One region of the Lysobacter antibioticus genome, then DNA from elsewhere that is predicted to be linked to it. Evidence: predicted binding sites of a transcription regulator. Region 1 holds the regulator's gene; each other region holds the start of a gene.
The links. The regulator HrcA, encoded in region 1, represses chaperone genes, less so after heat shock. The targets are predictions, from matches to a motif close to TTNGCACTCNNNNNNNNNGAGTGCNAA.
Positions count from the first base shown of each region.

Region 2: a site for HrcA is predicted at 1,297-1,323, ahead of GLA29479_RS09810 (co-chaperone GroES). Genes of this name have one in related genera too.
Region 3: a site for HrcA is predicted at 1,144-1,170, ahead of rpoH (RNA polymerase sigma factor RpoH). Genes of this name have one in related genera too.

Region 1 is NZ_CP013141.1:1,915,236-1,917,499, reverse strand. It holds gene grpE (nucleotide exchange factor GrpE) at 1-180, opposite strand, end outside; gene hrcA (heat-inducible transcriptional repressor HrcA) at 595-1,647, opposite strand; gene recN (DNA repair protein RecN) at 1,886-2,264, shown strand, end outside.
Region 2 is NZ_CP013141.1:2,425,812-2,428,075, forward strand. It holds gene groL (chaperonin GroEL) at 1-830, opposite strand, end outside; gene GLA29479_RS09810 (co-chaperone GroES) at 962-1,249, opposite strand; gene GLA29479_RS09815 (AraC family transcriptional regulator) at 1,477-2,264, opposite strand, start outside.
Region 3 is NZ_CP013141.1:4,484,645-4,486,908, reverse strand. It holds gene pdxR (MocR-like pyridoxine biosynthesis transcription factor PdxR) at 1-267, shown strand, start outside; gene GLA29479_RS18250 (hypothetical protein) at 275-721, opposite strand; gene rpoH (RNA polymerase sigma factor RpoH) at 1,181-2,059, shown strand; gene GLA29479_RS18240 (DUF1203 domain-containing protein) at 2,221-2,264, shown strand, end outside.

The sequences.
Region 1 (2,264 bases):
CATCTCGACGTCGCGCGACACGCGCTTGCGCTGGTTGTCGAGTTCGGCGCGTTCGCGCAGCGTGTCCTCGCGCAGCTTGCTGAGCTCGGCGCGCAGCGCCTCGACTTCGGACACCTCGGTGCCCGGGACCTCGTCCTGGGCCGCTGGGTTGAGTTCGGAATAAGGATCGTGTTGGTTCATGCTAGGTCCTGGCGGTTTTTCCGCGACAGGCCAGCTATGGGGCCGCGATGGTGCGGTTCAAGTGCCCGGATCTGCATCGATCGCCCGGCATCGGCGTCGAGCGGCGGGTTTCGGGAGGCGATTGCGCACCCCGGCGCCCCTGCTTCAGGGGTAGGAGCGGCGCAAGCCGCGACCAACCGAAGCGATCGACCCCGGCTCGGCCCGAAGCCGATGGCCTACAAGAGATCCGCCCCACCCGAAAGATGGCGGTCGCGGCTCGCGCCGCTCCTACCCCGGGGCTTTGGACGGGCTGGATAGATGGGGACGGCTGGACCGGCTTCGAAGGCGGGACCGCCCCTCGTTTCAGTCCACTTCGGTGGGTCGCGGCTCGCGCCGCTCCTACCCCGGGCGTCCGGGACGGGTCACCGCCCTCGCCTAGTCCCCTTCGGTGACCGCGAACGCATCCCCCAGCGCATCCGCGGCCGCCTGCACCACCGGGATCACCCGGTCGTAGGCCATGCGGGTCGGGCCGATCACCCCCAGCACGCCGAGCACGCGGCCGCCGGCGGTGTACGGCGCGGTCACCAGCGACACGCCCTCCAGCGGCGCCAGGCCGGTCTCCTCGCCGATGAAGATGCGCACCCCCGGGGCGCGCACGGTGCGTTCGAGCAACTGCAGGATCTCGCGCTTGCGGGCGAAGGCCTCGAACAGCTCGCGCAGCCGGTCCAGGTCGGCCAGCTCCTGCACGCCCATCAGCCGGGTCTGCCCGGCCAGGACCATGTCGTCGTTGTCGGGCATGAGCACCTGCTCGGCCAGCTCGACCGACTGCGCCAGCAGGGTCTGCATCTCCGACTGGGCGTTGCGCAGCTCCAGCAGCAGGGTCGCGCGGATCTCGGCCACCGGGCGCCCGGCGAAGTGTGCGTTGAGGTAGTTGCCCACCCGTTCGAGCTCGCCGGCGTCGTAGGGGCGGCGGGTCTGGATGATGCGGTTCTGCACGTCCTGGTCGGCGAATACCAGGATCGCCAGCACCCGCTGGGCGTCGAGCGGCACGAAATCGATGCGCCGGAACGCGAACTGCTCGCGCTTGGGCACGCTGACCACGCCGACGAAGTGGGTCATCGCCGACAACAGCTCCGAAGCACTGCCGAGCAAGGCCTGGGTGCCCGAGCCCGACGGCAGCTCGCTGCGCAAGCGCGCGACCTCGCCTTCCGGCAACGGCCGCACCTGCAGCAGCGAGTCGACGAACAAGCGGTAGCCCTGCACGGTCGGGATGCGCCCGGCCGAGGCGTGCGGCGCGCTGAGCAGACCGACGTCTTCCAGGTCGGCCAGGATGTTGCGGATCGTCGCCGCGCTGACGTCGAGGCCGGCGTGCTTGGCCAGGGTCTGCGATCCGACCGGTTCGCCGCTGTGGATGTAACGGCCGATCAGAGTGCGCAGCAGTTGCCGCGCGCGCGGGTCGAGGCTCGGATCGGGCGGTCGGCGATTCATGCTGTGGATATAGGCGCGGACGCCCGCCGGCGCAAGCGCCTTGCCCGGATTCGCCGATGGCGGTCCGCATCCGTCGCCCGGCTATGCGCGCTGCGTCGGCATCGGTAAGAATCCTCGTGCACACTGCCGGCGGCGCGCGCATCCGCTCGTCTCACCCTGTGATCCGCATCCGCCCTACCCTCCGGCCCGCTTGCCGCCCATTCCCAGTCCCGCACCGCCAAGGCACAATCGCCGCCGCATGCTCGCTCACCTCTCGCTCAAGCAATTCGCCGTCGTCAGCGCCGCCGAACTCAGCTTCGGTCCCGGCCTCACCGTGATCTCCGGCGAAACCGGTGCCGGTAAGTCGCTGCTGGTCGACGCCCTCGGTCTGCTGTCCGGCCTGCGCGCCGACAGCGGCGTGGTCCGCCATGGCGCCGACCGCGCCGAACTGGTCGCCGACTTCACCCTCGACGATGCCCCGCTGGCCGCGGCCTGGCTGCGCGACAACGAACTCGACGAAACCGGCGACGGCGAGGCGGCGATCTGCCAGATCCGCCGGGTGATCCGCGCCGATGGCGGTTCGCGCGCCTGGATCAACGGCCGCCCGGTCACCCTGAGCCAGCTCGGCGAGCTCGCCG
Region 2 (2,264 bases), 510 kb from region 1:
TTGACGGCGCAGACCTTGACGATGCCGCGGATGGTGTTGACCACCAGGGTCGCCAGCGCTTCGCCTTCGACTTCCTCGGCGACGATCAGCAGCGGCTTACCGGCCTTGGCGACGCCTTCCAGCACCGGCAGCAGGTCGCGGACGTTGGAGATCTTCTTGTCGTACAGCAGCACGAACGGGTCGTCGAGCTCGGCCGACATCGACTGCTGGTTGTTGATGAAGTACGGCGACAGGTAGCCGCGGTCGAACTGCATGCCCTCGACGACGTCGAGTTCGTTCTCAAGGCCCGAACCGTCTTCGACGGTGATCACGCCTTCCTTGCCGACCTTGTCCATCGCCTGGGCGATGAGGTCGCCGATGTCGGCGTCGGAGTTGGCGGAGATCGCGCCGACCTGGGCGATTTCCTTGCTGGTCGAGGACGGCTTGGAGAGCTTCTTCAGCTCGGCCACGGCCTCGATCACGGCCTTGTCGATGCCGCGCTTGAGGTCCATCGGGTTCATGCCGGCGGCAACGGCCTTCATGCCTTCGCGGATCAGCGCCTGGGCCAGCACGGTCGCGGTGGTGGTGCCGTCGCCGGCGTTGTCGGAGGTCTTGGAAGCGACTTCCTTGACCATCTGCGCGCCCATGTTCTCGAACTTGTCGGACAGCTCGATTTCCTTGGCGACGGACACGCCGTCCTTGGTGATCGTCGGCGCGCCGAAGCTCTTCTCGAGCACGACGTTACGGCCCTTCGGGCCGAGGGTGGCCTTCACGGCATTGGCGAGAATGTTGACGCCGCGCACCATCTTGGCGCGCGCGTCCTCACCGAAACGAATTTCTTTAGCGGACATGGTTGGAACTCCGGGAATAGGGAATGGGGAATAGGGAATCGAGAGAGCGCATTACGGAGTCGGGACGGAAACCCGGGAGGCAGCGCAAGCGCTTGCCGATTCCCGATCCCCTGTTCCCGACTCCCGCCCGATCAGCCGACGATCGCGAGGACGTCGTCTTCCTTGAGGATTTTGTATTCGACGCCGTCCTGCTTGTAGGAGCTGCCCGAGTACTGGCCGTAGATGACCTTGTCGCCGACCTTGAGCTTCGGCGCGCGCACGCTGCCGTTGTCCAGGGCCTTGCCTTCGCCGATGGCGACGACTTCACCCTTGGTCGACTTTTCCTTGGCGGCGTCGGGGATGATGATTCCGCCGGCCGAGATTTCGTCGGCTTCGATCGGCTTGACCACAACGCGGTCGTAAAGCGGCTTGAGATTCATGGCAACCCTCTGTAAGTGCTTGAATGGGTGGAGAAAGGACGGGAATTTTAGCAGTCGCCCCCGGAGAGTGCCAACGCCGGGGACAAAAGCGCCCGGACGAACCGGGACTGCACGCTAAATGAGGCGGTCCCGGGAGCCTTTCAAGGGGTGGGCGACGAAATCCTGGCACCGGTCGATGACAGGCCGGGGGGCGGGCCCGCTCGGGCAGCCGTCCTCGGCCCGAGCGCTCAGGTCCCCAGTCGCTTCTGATAGGCGGCCGGGGTGGCGCCGAGGCTGCGCCGGAACATGGCGATGAAGGCGCTGACGCTGTCGTAGCCCAGGTCCAGGGCGATCGCGGTGACCGCATCGCCGGCGGCGAGGCGCTCCAGCGCCCGCATCAAGCGCGCGCGCTGCCGCCATTGCAGCAGGCTTTGGCCGGTCTGCGCGGCGAAGCGCCGGCTCAGGCTGCGCTCGGACAGGTGCGCGAACTCGGCCCAGTCGGCCAGGCTGCGCGGGTCGGCCGGATCGTCGGCCAGGGCCTGGGCGACGCGCAGCAGGCGCGGATCGGACGGCATCGGCAAGCCGATCGGCCGCTGCGCCGGGTCCGCGAGCCCGCTCAGTGCGAACCCGCCCAGAGCGGGCCCGGCCGGAGCGATCTCGTCGAGCAGCACCTGGGCGAGCCGGGTCTGGGCCGGATCCAGGGGCGCCGCGTCCGGCCATTGCGCGGCGCGCGCGACCGCCTCGCGCAACAGGCCGGACACGCGCAGGGCGCAGGCCCGGGCCGGCAGCGCTGCGCAGGCGGACCCGGCGACGTAGACGCTCCAGCCGGAGAAAGCGGCGCCGTGCGAGCGCAGCGAATGCTCGGCCTGCGGCGGCACCCACACCGCGTCGGTGGCCGGCACGACCCAGCGCCCCTGCGCGGTGCCGACCGTCAGCAGGCCGCGGTGCGCACCGAACAATTGCCCGCGCGCATGCCGATGCGCCGCGGTGTCGCGCACGCCGGCGCTGGTCATCGTCACCGCGATCACCACCGGTC
Region 3 (2,264 bases), 2.6 Mb from region 1:
CGCCGCGAACTGCATCCGTGGCTGGAGCCGATTCCGTCGGAAGCTGGGTTGCACCTGGCCGCGCGCATCCGCGACCCCGGGCTGGCGCCGGCGATCCTCACGCGCATGCTGCGCCACCTGCCCGGTGCGCAGTCGGTCGGCGACTATGCGATCAGCGCCTTGGAAAGGCCGGCGCTGACCTTCGGTTACGGCGTCATCGATGCCGACGAGATCGCCCCGGCCTTGAAGCGTTTCCGCCGATCGCTGGAGGAGCTCGGCGGCGCCTAGCTCCGGCTCAGGCGCGAGCCACCGGAATGAAGCAGCGCGGCTTCATCCGGCCGAAGTCGGTCCTGCGTTCGCTGCGCACGCGCGGATTCGGGTCGAGCACGCAGCCGCCTTCGTGCGAGTGCAGATAGACCACCCAGTGCCAGCTGCCCTCGCGGCGGTTGGGATTGATGCCGGCGATGCCGCTGCGATCGAGCGCATCCCATCGCGCCAGGCGGCGTTCCGGCCCGGCGCGCAGGCCGAGCAGCTTGAGCATGCGCCGCAGCTGCCTGGCATCGCTGAAGTAGGCGTTGCGGATCGTGCGGGTTTTGCCGACCCGGCCGACGACCTGGTCGCGCGGGCCGACGCCGAGCCGACGCGCCAGCACCCGCGCCTGCGCGTAGCCGATGCCGCCGAGCATCGCCACGCAGGCCAGGCCGCAGCCGGTGGCGTCTTCCTGGATCTTTCTTCGGATCACGGGCAGTCCGGGGCGGTCGGCGTCGCCTCACTGTAGTGGCGTGCAGGCCGCGGGCGCGAGCAGGGTCGTCGGGGTGAACCTTCGTCCGGATCGCGGGTCGAAGCCCCGGTCGCCGCCCTCGGCCCGGCGCCGGTTTTGCGATCTGGGACCCTGGTCCTGATGGAATGTGCGCCCGGATCAGGCCGATAGTGGCGTTTCGCCGCACCGGTTCAGGCGGCCGACGGCGCCGTGGGCGGATAGTCGAGTGCCCGGGCCCCAGGCTGAATGGGGCCGGCGGCCAGTTCGCTTTAATAAGTTATTAATTGCAAAGGGTATGTTGATGACCGCGCCGCCGTTTCATCGGTCCGGCGTTCCGCCGCCCGGGCCGGTCAAGGCCCGGGCGCCCGTTCCAGTACCGCAACACTGTGGAACTTTCCCCACCTTTAGCAGTCATATATCGCGACTGCTAAGATGACCCCCATGACCTCTATCGCCCAATCCACTGCTCTAGTCGCCAACAACCTGCCTGTGCCCAGCGCGCTCGGTTCGCTGGACGCGTATATCGGCGCCGTGCACCAGATCCCGGTGCTCAGCGTGGAAAACGAGCAGGCGCTGGCGCGCCGCTTCCGTGAAGGGGAAGACCTCGACGCGGCCCGTGAACTCGTCCACTCGCACCTGCGCTTCGTCGTCCACGTGGCCCGCGGCTACAACGGCTACGGTCTGCAGATCGGCGACCTGATCCAGGAAGGCAACATCGGCCTGATGAAGGCGGTCAAGCGTTTCGACCCCGACCAGGGCGTCCGCCTGGTTTCGTTCGCGGTCCATTGGATCCGCGCCGAGATGCACGAGTTCATCCTCAAGAACTGGCGCATCGTCAAGGTCGCCACGACCAAGGCGCAGCGCAAGCTGTTCTTCAACCTGCGCAAGAGCAAGACGCGCCTGGGCTGGATGAACGCCGAGGAAGTGCGCCTGGTCGCCAAGGACCTCAACGTCTCCGAGCGCGAAGTGCTGGAGATGGAATCGCGCCTGTCGGGTCGCGACATCGGTTTCGATGCGCCTTCGGACGAGGACGACGATCATGCGCCGCCGTCGCCGGCCGCGTACCTGCGCGCGAGCGATGAAGATCCGTCGCAGTCGTACGAGCGCGAGGACGAGGAAGACAACCAGCTCGGCCTGCTGCGCGAAGGCCTCGCCGGCCTGGATGCGCGTTCGCGCGACATCATCAAGCGTCGCTGGCTCGATGCCGACAGCAAGATCACCTTGCAGGAACTGGCCGACGAGTACGGCGTCAGCGCCGAGCGCATCCGCCAGATCGAGGCCAACGCCCTGAAGAAGATGCGCGGCCTGTTCGTCGCCTGACCGGCGGCACGCAAGATCGGCAACGACGGCCCGGGAAACCGGGCCGTTGGTTTTTGTGGGGACGGCGCAGTCCGCGCGCCGGCGAGGCGCAGCGCAAGAAGCGGATATCGCCGTCGGCGCGCGGCGTCTAGTTTGTGGCCCTGTCTTCCAGGAGCCGCACCATGTCCCGCTATCGCATCGCCGGCCTGTCGCCGGAACCCTTCGC